One region of the Syntrophomonas erecta subsp. sporosyntropha genome, then DNA from elsewhere that is predicted to be linked to it. Evidence: predicted binding sites of a transcription regulator. Region 1 holds the regulator's gene; the other holds the start of a gene.
The links. The regulator NrdR, encoded in region 1, represses ribonucleotide reductase genes. The targets are predictions, from matches to a motif close to CACNANATNTNGTG.
Positions count from the first base shown of each region.

Region 2: the regulator NrdR is predicted to act here: its motif matches at 3,675-3,688, upstream of ACZ5Q0_RS04400 (ribonucleoside triphosphate reductase).

Region 1 covers NZ_AP042459.1:266,504-272,887, reverse strand. Annotated here, with positions in the region: gene flgG (flagellar basal-body rod protein FlgG) at 1-537, opposite strand, end outside; gene ACZ5Q0_RS01295 (YlmC/YmxH family sporulation protein) at 998-1,285, shown strand; gene nrdR (transcriptional regulator NrdR) at 1,406-1,858, shown strand; gene ACZ5Q0_RS01285 (hypothetical protein) at 1,859-2,698, opposite strand; gene ACZ5Q0_RS01280 (hypothetical protein) at 2,908-3,210, opposite strand; gene pgeF (peptidoglycan editing factor PgeF) at 3,259-4,074, shown strand; gene ACZ5Q0_RS01270 (response regulator) at 4,088-4,804, shown strand; gene pnpS (two-component system histidine kinase PnpS) at 4,818-5,861, shown strand; gene ACZ5Q0_RS01260 (YggS family pyridoxal phosphate-dependent enzyme) at 6,216-6,384, shown strand, end outside.
Region 2 covers NZ_AP042459.1:943,678-950,061, forward strand. Annotated here, with positions in the region: gene argH (argininosuccinate lyase) at 1-222, opposite strand, end outside; gene ACZ5Q0_RS04395 (anaerobic ribonucleoside-triphosphate reductase activating protein) at 818-1,534, opposite strand; gene ACZ5Q0_RS04400 (ribonucleoside triphosphate reductase) at 1,531-3,648, opposite strand; gene ACZ5Q0_RS04405 (argininosuccinate synthase) at 3,966-5,171, opposite strand; gene argF (ornithine carbamoyltransferase) at 5,376-6,317, opposite strand; gene ACZ5Q0_RS04415 (aspartate aminotransferase family protein) at 6,342-6,384, opposite strand, start outside.

The sequences.
Region 1 (6,384 bases):
GTTTACAAACTTTACCAGTTCCAACTGACCTGCTTCCTGAGGTTCATCATCACCAGGCACTTTATAGGTTATTATCCCATTCTTTTCCACCAGAATATCATAAGCCTCAGGGTCCAGTTCATCAACCCCTACATAATAATTACCGTCTGCTGTTACTAAGCGACCCTCGGCATCTACTTTTATTGACCCGTCACGGGTATAAAGATAATCGTCTTGTCCGGGGACTTCAATACGGAAAAATGCTGAACCAGTTATGGCCACATCTAGAGGGTTTTCGGTGGGTTGGGGATTGCCCTGGGAGAAAACAGTATAAACTGCAGATGGTTTAACTCCTAATCCTACGGCCATTCCGGTAGGCTGATTTATATCCATATTGGCAGCGGGACGTCGGATGTTCTGGTAGAGAAGATCTTGAAATTCAACTCGCTGGCGTTTGAATCCATTAGTATTCACATTGGACATATTGTGCGCCAGTACGTCAACATTCAACTGCTGAGCATACATACCGGTGCTCGCAGTATAGAGAGACCTCATCATGGCGATTTCCTCCTCTGTATACCTACTTGCAATTATGCGGTACTTCAATCAATCCGTAACCGCCGGGCCTCTCTAATCGAGTCCAGCCCGTAAAATTTTACTCCTTTACTTATATCGTATTTGTTGTTAATAAAGTTTAGTTTTTCATGAAAAATTTGTGGCGCAAAATCTTGGTTTAAAGGAGTACTACTATAAGCAGAACCCTTGGAAATTTACAGGAAGAGGAAAGTCCTTGCCGGCCGAACCTCCTGCTGTTCACCTTTAAATAGAATACTCCGGAGAATACTCCGGCAAAAGGGAAGTCCTTTATTAGGGATAATCATTTGTTTATTGCCGGGCCGGTAGAATTTTTCAGGGAAAGGGAAGCAATAGAAACCTATCCCTTGATTTTAAGGAACATTCCGGTTTGTTTCTCATAATATATGAAAAGTGGTCATATCTTTCTAAGGAGGTGAATGCTATGATCAAAATATCTGATCTGCGCAGCCGGGATGTGATTAACATTCTGGATGGTAAGAAATTAGGTAATATTCTTGATATTGATTTAGACCTGGAAAATGGAAGAGTCATTTCACTTATCTTGCCAGGACGTACCCGGGGATTAATTTTTTCTAAACGCGAAGAAATCACGGTTCCCTGGAACAAGATAGTCCGTATAGGTAGGGATGTGATTTTAGTGGAGGTTCCTATAGTTAATGAAATAGATGAATATCGCAGGAACTATCTTCTTGATGAGGAAAACTTGTAAAATTGGTGCTTGCTGGTTGAATTAGCCGTTTGCTTTGTTCATAATAAGGGCAGACAAGCAGGTAGATAGAAATTTGTTTTTATACCAGACTTGACGGGATATATAGTTTGGGGTGATAATATGCGCTGCCCGTACTGCCAGGAATTGGAGAGCCGGGTTATTGATTCAAGAGCTAGTGAGGATGGATCTTCTATTCGCCGCCGCCGTGAATGTATGACCTGCAGGCGGAGGTTTACTACGTATGAAAGGGTAGAAGAACGACCTTTGCTGGTAATTAAAAAAGGTGGAAACCGGGAGCCGTTCAGTCGTGAAAAGCTGATCAAGGGACTTACCCGGGCCTGTGAAAAAAGACCGGTTAGCATGGAAAATATCGAAAAAATAGTTGTAGAGATCGAAAGGGATTTACGTGACAGGTATGACCGGGAGGTTAGCAGCATCCTTATTGGTGAGATGGTTATGGACAAGCTGCAAAAAATAGATGAAGTAGCCTATGTCCGGTTTGCGTCAGTATACAGGCAATTCGCCGATTTAAATAGTTTTATTAGTACCATTGAGCAGATTAAAAAGGAATAACTAATCCTCTTTATCCAGGTATTGCTGTAATTTTTCTTCGATGTAGTTTAAAGGAAGAACTTTTTCTTCGCACCGGCTTACTGACCGGCCATACAGGTACATTCTATCGTCGTAGTGATTCATCTGACGTACTCCCTGGGGCAATTGATCCAGTTCTTTTAGCCATTTAAGGGCTGATGAACGGGGCAGGTGAAAGGTGAACTTAAAACCGTCTAAATCCACCTTGAATTCAACCAGTGAATAATATTCTTTTTCGACTGGAGAAATTGAGCATTTGGGACAGTATTTGCCGGCTTTAAGATAGCTTACATAGGATTGATTAGCAGCCCGGGCTGCTTCTTTACAGTCTTCACATAGCCAGATTTTATTTCTATCGGGTCCTAACAGGTAAATGGCTTCCATCAGGTGGGGCTTTTCCCGGTATAATTTTTTCAGAACTTTATTTTTTAAGCGATATAGGGCATTACTTTTAGTTGTATATGTTTTAGCATAATGATTTAGGTGAAACAGGTAAAAGCAAACCTCTAAAAATTCTTTTTCAGGATGGTAAGAGACATTTTCCATAAACCGATCATAGTAATCCAGTAATCTGATTACTTGCTTAAAGTCATTAGTTTTTTTGCGGACCCGATTACCGGGACGGGTTTTACGTTCTTTAATCTCCTGTAATAAAGATGGAAGATTAAGGGCTTCTATTTCTTCTTCAGCAAAAAGATAGGTAAACCCCTTTTTGCCATCACGTTTTATCCCCGCAATATTCAGGTAACCAAAGTCAATTAAATCGTGCACCTGATGGTTGCTTATATTATATTTGGCAGCTAATTGGCTAATGGTAAGCATGTTTATACTCCCATAAATTATTTCGTTTTTGTTTTGTGGTAATGCTAATTGCTATAAGGCATAGGTTCAGGCCCGTATTAGGGAAGAGCACCATTTTAATAAAATGAGCTGGTAGCTGTTCTAATTGGTTGGTACTCATGGACGAGCCGATATAGTTGCCCTAATTCAAATTAAGATCTTTTCCTGGTTGTTGTGCCTGGTTTCCCAGATTATATCTCCGGGTTTAATTCTGGTAGTGAGGCCAGCAGTTTTTGGGCTCTATCCACTAGGATATCGGGAACAAATATTTTAACCTCAGCTAGCGGGCCAATGGATATTGGAAACTGGGGAATCTCTTTCCGCAGGATTTTATAAGGTATACCATAGGATTTGAAAAGGCTTTCTGCTACCAGGTCCATGGGTGGATATAAGTCGGTTAAGAGAACCCAGGTAATTTTATCAAAGTCAAAGCCACATTCCGGACACTGCTGGATTAAGCGGTCTAATTCGTGGTTACAAACGGGGCATTGCACATTATCGCCTCCTGCTATCATTTTACGTCATAAAGAAGGGATGAACAAATGGGCGGCTGGATTTGGAAAACTAAAAACGGTATTAAATGGATTTCTGTTCCGGATTGGGAAAAATATGGGGTAATTATAGGTTTCTCCTCCCGAATAGGTGGTGTTAGTCAGGGACCTTATGCCAGTTTAAACCTGGGATTACATGTAAATGACCGGGAAGATGCCGTATTAGAAAACCGGCTTCGATTTTGGCAGGCTTTAGAGGGGGATCCTGAAAGGGCAGTCTGTTGCCAGCAGGTACACGGTGACCGGGTAGTGGTGGTAGATGAAAGACAGGTTGGTTCAGGTGTTTTTGAACTTGGCTCAACTATAGCCGGGACAGATGCTTTAGTTACCAGTATTCCTGAACTTTATCTGACAACTTTTTATGCAGATTGTATTCCGGTATTTTTCTTCGATCCTGTACATAGGGCGGTGGCTATGGTTCATAGTGGCTGGAAAGGAACGATGAGTCGGATTTCTATAAAGGCTTTGAATACTATGACCAGGACTTTTAATACCCAGCCCCAGGATGTATGGGTGTTTATCGGGCCGGGTATTGATCATTGCTGTTTTGAGATTCAACCTGATTTAGCCGGCAAAGTTTACAGCGGATTTCCCGATATTAATGGTATAATCATACCAGATGGAGTACGGATGACCTGGGATTTAAAAAAGACTATCTGCGCCTCATTACAAACAGCTGGTGTTAGCGCAGATAATATCTCTATGTGTGAGTTGTGTACCAGTTGCGATCAGGAGCATTTCTATTCTTACCGGCGGGATAATGGGGTTACGGGTCGCATGGGAGCTGTTATATCGATGGCATATTGAGGGTGAGTCTAAGGTGAAGACAGCGCGGGTTTTAGTGGTGGATGATGAGGCTTATATTGTCGAATTAGTCAAATTCAACCTGGAAAAAGAAGGTTATAAAGTTCTGGTGGCCGGTGATGGCTTAAGTGCCTTGGAAATGGTTAAAAAAGAGCGTCCTGATCTGGTTCTCCTTGATATTATGCTTCCTAAAATTGACGGGCTTGAGGTTTGCCGGACCTTAAAACAGGATGATGAATACAATACTATTCCGATCATAATGCTGACTGCCAAAGGGGAAGAGATTGATACGGTTTTAGGGTTGGAAATGGGAGCTGATGATTATATCAAAAAGCCCTTTAGTCCAAGGGAAATGGTGGCCAGGGTTAAAGCCCGTTTAAGGGCGCTGCGGATACTGGAAGCCGAAAAAGCCGTCGGGGAAAAAGCTTATGTTATTAAAGATCTAATTGTGGTGCCTGAAAAATATGAAGCTTTTCTAGAGGAGGAAAAGCTGGAGCTAACGCCGAAAGAATTTGAATTATTAAGTTTAATGGTAGCACATCCAGGCAAGGTGTTTACCCGCGAGGTATTATTGGAAAAAGTATGGGGATATGAGTATTCCGGGGATACCCGGACGGTAGATGTTCATATTCGCCATTTGCGGCAGAAATTACGGGATGACTCTAATTTTCCTGAGTATATTGAAACGGTACGCGGGGTAGGGTATCGATTTATAGAAGGCCGTGGAAAGTGAGAGAAATATACCTATGTTAACAATAGCCCAGGAAAAACGAAGAATACAGGCTATTTTAACCAGTATGGTGGATGCGGTAGTTGTTTTAGATTTAAACGGAAGCATTATTCTAGCTAATAAGGCGGCCGAACGGCTATTTATGGCCCGGGAGGGTCAATTAATCGGCAAGCAAATGGATGAAATTAGTCATGTCCAGGAAATAATTCAGATGATTAGCCAGGTACTGCAAACCGGTTATGAAGTCTTTACTGAAACTCATATGCGACCGGCTACACAAATTTTTAGGGTTCATGTAGTTCCGGTTAAGGATCAGGAGGAGCAAATAGAAGGTGTAGTAGCGATTTTCCATGATGTGACTGATGCACGTAATTTTGACCAGATGCGTTCTGAGTTTGTGGGGAATGTATCCCATGAACTGAGAACGCCTTTGACATCTATAAAGGGATTTGTAGAAACTCTTCTGGATGGTGCTGCGGAAAATAGTACTACATGTCGCCGTTTTCTATCAATTATCGAAGCAGAGACTGATCGCCTGACTAGAATGATAGATGATCTACTTAGTCTATCATCTATTGAATCTAAAGAACGCTTCATTAATCCTAAACCAGTATGTATTGTACGTTCCATGCGGAACATCATGAATATATTAGGTCCCCAAATCAGTGAAAAACATTTGCATGTAGAATTTATCTATCCTTTTACCCTTCCCCGGATAGTAGCTGATGAAGATTTACTTGGACAGGTTTTAATTAACCTACTAGATAATGCTATAAAATATACTCCCCGGAATGGTAAAATAATTATTCGCTGCCAGCGTAAAGAAAGCCGTATAATTACTACAATCAGTGATACAGGTATGGGAATTCCCCGGGAAAGCTTACCACGGGTTTTTGAGCGTTTTTACCGGGTAGATAAGGCCCGCTCTCGTAATCAGGGAGGAACCGGGTTAGGATTATCAATTGTTAAGCATATTGTGGAATCCCATGGAGGAGAAGTATTTGTAGATAGCGAAGTAGGCCGAGGTTCAACATTTGGAATTAGTTTTTTAGTGATTTGATTCATATTCATATTACACTGGAAAGATTTTAAATCATCGTATGTAATATGGTAAATATGTATAGTGGTATTCGCGGGGTATGATAGAAATTATTTTGCCAAGATAGAGCGGCGAAATAGGACAAGGGGGTAGTATCCCCAGCTTAACAATGATGTTTTTCTATCGTTCACCCATATACAAGGGCCTTTGATAACGGTTCCCTCTGGTGCTGCCAGACAAGTAGGTGTTGTTTCCCAGGCAAGAATGGCCCCGGAATATTTTGCATTGAGCAAAACTTTATATAATTTTACATAACGTTTTGCAGAAACCGATTTTATTATATTAAATACTTAAAATAACAGGAGCATCGTTTTTATGAAAGATTTACAGGTTCGTATCGATAACATAAAAGAAAAGATAGCCCGGGCGGCTACCCAAAGTGGGCGCCTACCTTCTGATATTCTACTGGTGGCCGTAAGTAAGACGGTTGATATAGATGTTGTCGAAGCTGCTTATAAACTAGGCATCGGCAACTTCGGCGAAA
Region 2 (6,384 bases), 680 kb from region 1:
CAGCTTACCTTCTTCGAGTTCCTGCTGGATTTCTTTTAATCCGGTTACAATCAGATCCCCTTCTTCGGGAGTCAGGATGCCTTGCCGAGCCAGCATGGTGGCATGGGCAATGCTTCCAGCGATGTCCTGCCGGTACATACGCTGATCAACCGCAATAGAGGCATTAAAGTCTTCCGTTAATTTGTCACTGGCTTTGGTAAACCGGCCACTCCACAGTTTCATGATTACACCTCAAGTTCCAGAATTTCATTCCTTATTATATCCTTTTAGTCCCTTGCTTGTACAGAAAAGAGACCGGAGTGGCTCCACCGGTAGAATAATCTAAACATTTGTTTATTTCTGTAAGCATATGTTTAGAACAATAATTATCTACTTTCCTCTCCGTCTCCCATTAAGAAAACGCAATTTTGCCCAGACTGGCTAAAAAATCTTTCCGGTACAACTATCGGTTTTTCTCTATATAAAAACAGGTACTTCTGTAACGGGTAACCACTGGCCAGCAATCCTAACTTATACAATACCGGTAATTCTTTTTGCTTAAATTCCGGCTGCCAGTTCGCTTACCTGGTCCTTAACCTGCTTTTACCACCGCTCTAAACATTTGTTTATTTTTATAAGCATATGTTTAGACAATAATTATCTTACTTTTCTCTCTGTCTCCCGGTAATAAAGCGCAATTTTGCCCAGCCCGGCTAACAGCTCTCCCTGGTACAACCATCCAAATTTACTCTATACAAAAGCCAGGTGCTCCTGTAGCAGATACACCTGGCTTATAAATTCTAACTTATATAGTCCCCATAAACTTTTTTGGCTTCACTCATATATTTACTACCCGGACTTCCTGTACATATGGTGAACAGAGCTCGGCCATATGCTGCATTTCTTCCCGGCTATAAGGAACTACATTCATGTAGCCGGTATCCAGAGTCGCAGTAGGGTTAAACTGCTGCAGAGTATATAATGAAGCACCTTGAATAGAACGAGCTATATTCTCTATATCTTCGGCACTGTGTAAAACCGGGACTACCGTGGTACGAAATTCTACCTGCACATCTGCTGCCATGAGCAGTTGTGCCGAATTGCGGATGCTGCAAAACTCCTCGGTAGTTAGCTTACCACAGGCCTGCTGGTATTTTTGTTGATTAAAAGGAGCCTTTATGTCCATGGCTACATAATCTAATCGGCCTGATTGGAGTAATTTATCCAGCATAACTGAATTCGTCCCATTAGTGTCCAGTTTTACCAGGTAGCCCAGGTCTTTAAACCGGCGCAAGGCTTCCGGAAGCTCCGGATGAAGGGTTGGTTCTCCTCCGGTGATAACTACCGCATCCAGAAAACCCAGCCGTTCTGCCAGAAATTCCACTACATCAGGCAGTTCTATTTCTTCCCCTGGCATTCGGACCGAACGAATAACCAGATGGCTATTATGGCAGAAGGGACAGCGTATATTGCACCCCCGGGTAAATAGCACCGCCGCTATTTCCCCGGGATAGTCTACCAGACTTTGTTTTATCAGACCCGCAAATTTTATCACTGTAAGGCCCTGTCGTACACTTTCCGGCTGTCAAACTCCGCCTGTTTACCGGCATTCCATTGATCGACTGGACGGAGATAACCGACCACCCGTGAGTAAATCTCACAAGCAGTAGTACGTCCCTCTGCTTCACAGATGGGGCAATAGTTGTGCTTGCCGCTCAAGTAGCCATGGCTGGAGCAAATACTAAAGGTCGGTGTCAGGGTAAAATAAGGTAGTCGGAACTGTTCACAGACCTTGCTGACCAATTTTTTAGCTGATTCAATGGAGTTTACCGATTCCCCCAGGAATACATGGAATACGGTACCACCCGTATACCTGGTCTGTAATCCATCCTGCAGGTTAAGAGCATTAAACAGGTCATCAGTATAGTTTACAGGTAGCTGCGTAGAGTTAGTATAATAAGGCTCTGCTCCCCGGCGGTACTCAGCTTCATTAGCTACCGTAATATGCGGATAATGTTCCTTATCCTTACGCGCAATACTATAGCTTACTCCTTCGGCCGGAGTAGCTTCCAGGTTGTAAATATTGCCGGTTTGCTCCTGGAATTCCACCAGTTTAGCGCGCATAAAATCCATAACCTCTTTGGTAAAGGCCGTCCCCTCTTCACTGCCAATATCCCGGCCTATGAAGTTTAAGCAGGCTTCATTCATGCCGATCAGGCCAATAGTAGAAAAGTGGTTTTTCCAGTACTGTCCAAATCCTTCTTTAATGCTGCGTAGGTAAAACTGTGAATAAGGATACAAGCCTGATTCAGTCAGATTTTCTAATATCTTGCGTTTAATTTCCAGGCTGTTTTTAGCCATTTCCATCATCCGCTCTAGCCGCTCATAAAATTCTTCTTTGGTCTTGGATAGGTAGCCTAGACGGCTCATATTGATAGTTACTACTCCAATTGATCCAGTCAGGGGATTAGCTCCAAATAACCCACCCCCGCGTTTACGCAGTTCACGGTTATCCAGCCGCAGGCGGCAGCACATACTACGAGCATCTTCCGGATTCATATCCGAACCGATAAAGTTGGAGAAATAGGGTATACCATATTTGGCTGTCATTTCCCATATCTTATCGTAATTAGGATTATTCCATTCAAAATCTTCAGTAATATTATAGGTGGGAATGGGGAAAGTAAATACCCGCTCTTCGATGTCCCCTTCCATCATTACCTCGGCAAAAGCCTGGTTAAAGATGTCCATTTCCTTCTGGAATTCACCATAAGTGGTGTCCATATATTTACCACCGATAATGACGGGCTCGTTTTTCATGAAGCCCGGAACTTTAAGATCCATAGTAACATTAGTAAAGGGGGTTTGAAAGCCTACCCGAGTAGGTACATTCATATTAAATACAAATTCCTGTAAACACTGTTTTACCTGACGGTAATCCAGGTTATCATAGCGAATAAAAGGAGCCAGCAGGGTATCAAAATTAGAAAAGGCCTGAGCTCCGGCGGCTTCTCCCTGCAATGTAAAGAAAAAATTAACAATCTGCCCCAGAATAGAGCGGAAATGCTTGGCCGGTCCACTGGCCACCTTACCCCGCACTCCCTTGAAACCTTCCAAGAGTAAATCACGGATGTCCCAACCCACGCAATAAACACCCAGGATACCCAGATCATGAATATGGAAATCCCCCTGGGTATGAGCTTCTTTTATTTCTGGAGGATAGATCTGGTTGAGCCAGTATTGGGATACTATTAAAGAAGATATGTGGAAATTCATCCCCTGCAGGGAATAAGTCATATTAGAGTTTTCTTTAATCCGCCAATCGTTCTTATCCAGGTAATCAGCAATTATTTTATTGTTAAATAACAGTTGACTAGTTTCCCGCAGGTCATCATGCTGCTTACGGTACAGAATGTAAGCCTTAGCAGTTTTATAATGGCCGTTTTTAACCAGTACCCGCTCTACCAGATCCTGTATACCTTCCACAGTAGCAATTTCATCATCACCCACATATTGAGCAATCTCAACTACTTTTTCAGTCAGGTTAACTGCGGTTTCATAATCCTTACCACCTACTGCCTGGGCTGCCTTCCAGATCGCCTTGGTAATTTTCTCTTTTTCAAAGGGTACGATTCTGCCATCCCTTTTTTTGATATTATTTATATCCATATTGCATCCCCCTTATATGTATAAACCACAATATATAGTAGTCGAACAGGTTGCCCACTACTATATTAAGTATACTAATTATATTAGATTATTAGATAGGCAGCAAACTGATAATTATGCAACTAATCAGTTTATTATGGTTTTTTGAAATTTATTCCGGCATATTACGAGCTTTTTTGAGCCCATTCTAGATTTTACACAGAGAATATCATCACAAAAAAGAGCAAAATGGGGCTCTACTCCCATTCTGCTCCGATTAAAGTCCTATGTTGTTTTAATAACTTAAAATTTCGTAAGATAACTGCCTAGGCCGTTCCTTACTCGGCTTTTATCCTGTTTTCCAACCGAGCCTGTACCTGCAAAGGTAGTCCGAACAGGTTAATAAAACCCTCCGCGTCTTTATGACTATAGACCTGATCAGCACTAAAGGTAGCTAGGTCTTCCATGTATAAAGAATAGGGTGACGTAGAGGCTACTGCTACACAACTACCCTTATATAGTTTTACTTTTACATTCCCGGTCACCGTCTTCTGGGTCTCATCAACAAAGGCATCCATAGCCTTTTTTAGCTTAGTAAACCAGTTGCCGTCATAAATGAGCTCCGCATATTTAGTAGCCATTTGTTCTTTAAACTGCAAGGTACGCCGATCCAGAGTTAGGCGTTCCAGCTCCTCATGAGCCGCATAAAGAATCGTACCCCCGGGAGTTTCATAAACACCTCGGGACTTCATACCTACCAGACGATTTTCTACCATACTCACAATACCTACCCCATTAGCCCCGCCCAGGCGGTTTAGTTCGGTAAGAAGCTCGACTGGCCTCATTTCCTCTCCATTAATAGCTACCGGCACTCCTGCTTTAAAGCTTATTTCTACATAGGTGGGTGTATTAGGAGCCTCTTCAGGTGGAACTGTTAATACGTACAGGTCATTTTTCGGTTCATTGGCCGGGTCCTCCAGATCTCCACCCTCATGGGAGATATGCCATAGGTTGCGGTCCCGGCTGTAGATTTTCTCCTTGCTCACTGGTACTTCTATACCATGGCTATTAGCATAGTCAATGGCATCTTCCCGGGAGCGAATATCCCATTGCCGCCAGGGCGCAATTATTTTCAGATCAGGATTTAAGGCTTTGATGCCTAGCTCAAACCTTACCTGATCATTACCTTTACCGGTAGCACCATGACAAATGGCGACGGCTCCTTCTTTTTCAGCTACCTCCACCATTTTTTTAGCGATTAACGGCCGGGCAAAAGAGGTTCCCAGCAGGTATTTTTTTTCATAAACGGCTCCCGCTTTTAAAACCGGGAAAATATAATCCGTAACAAATTCATACTTAAGATCATCTATATAAATCTTGGAGGCCCCGGATTTCATAGCTTTCTCCCGGACGGGGTCCAGTTCTTCTCCCTGTCCTAAATCAGCGCAGTAGGCGATTACATCATAACCATAGTTTTCTTTTAACCAGGGGATTATAATGGAGGTGTCCAGCCCCCCTGAATATGCTAGTACGACTTTTTCCATGATTATTCCTCCCGAAATGTGCATTTATTGCACTATATTACCAGCTATTAATATTAATCCTATTTGCGAAAATACCCCTATTTTATTACGTGCCTCGCCTCGCTTTTTAACCTCTTCACCTCTTTCCCCGACTTCATATTACTTGTTTTAAACGCCTTTTTACCACAGCAGCCTATAGTGTAGACCTAATCTGTATTTCCTAATCTACATCACCAGAGCCATAATGGCTTTATGGGCATGCAGACGATTTTCTGCCTCATCAAAGACTACCGACTGGGGACCGTCCATTACCTCATCAGTAATCTCTTTACCCCGCTTAGCCGGCAGGCAGTGCAGAACGATGGCGTTCCGGTGGGCCAGGGACATTAGCTTACTATTGACCTGGTACTTGAGAAACTGTTTTTCCTTAGTATCTGCCTGGGCTTCTTCCCCCATACTGGCCCATACATCAGTATATACTACGTCCGCTCCTGCGATTGCTTCAGCTGGATCTTCTACTACCCACAATTTAGCTCCGGTCTGTTTAGCATCCTGCCGGGCTTTTTCCAGGATAACCGGGTCTGGTTCAAAACCTTTAGGTGAGGCGATTACTACATCCATGCCCACTTTAGCACCACCAAAGAGCAGGGAATGAGCTACATTATTTCCATCCCCAACAAAGGCTAACTTAATGCCTTTAAGCCCCCCCTGGTGTTCCCGTATAGTTATCATGTCCCCAATTACCTGGGTAGGATGCAGCAAATCAGTAAGTCCATTAATCACCGGTACATCTGACCAGCGAGCCAATTCCAATACTTCCTCATGGGCAAAAGTACGGATCATAATACCATTGACCATCCTGGATAGTACCTGGGCCGTATCTTTTATAGTTTCACCCCGCCCGATTTGAATATCCCGGGGACTTAAAAAAAGTGCATGTCCGCCCAGTTGATACATTCCCACTTCAAAAGCTACCCGGGTACGGGTAGAAGACTTTTGAAATATCATACCTAAAGTCTTCCCCGCCAGGTGAGGATGGGGAATACCACTTTTCAATTCTTTTTTCAGTATAGCCCCTGTTTCCAGCATATAATCGATTTCCTCAATGGTAAAATCATGTATGCTGATAAAGTCTCTTCCCCGCAGGGTATTATTTAATTCCTGCATGTTGTCCACTCCTTCATGTTTTCCTTAGCTATCCCACTCCTGGAGGGCTTCCTGGAATATTTTAACG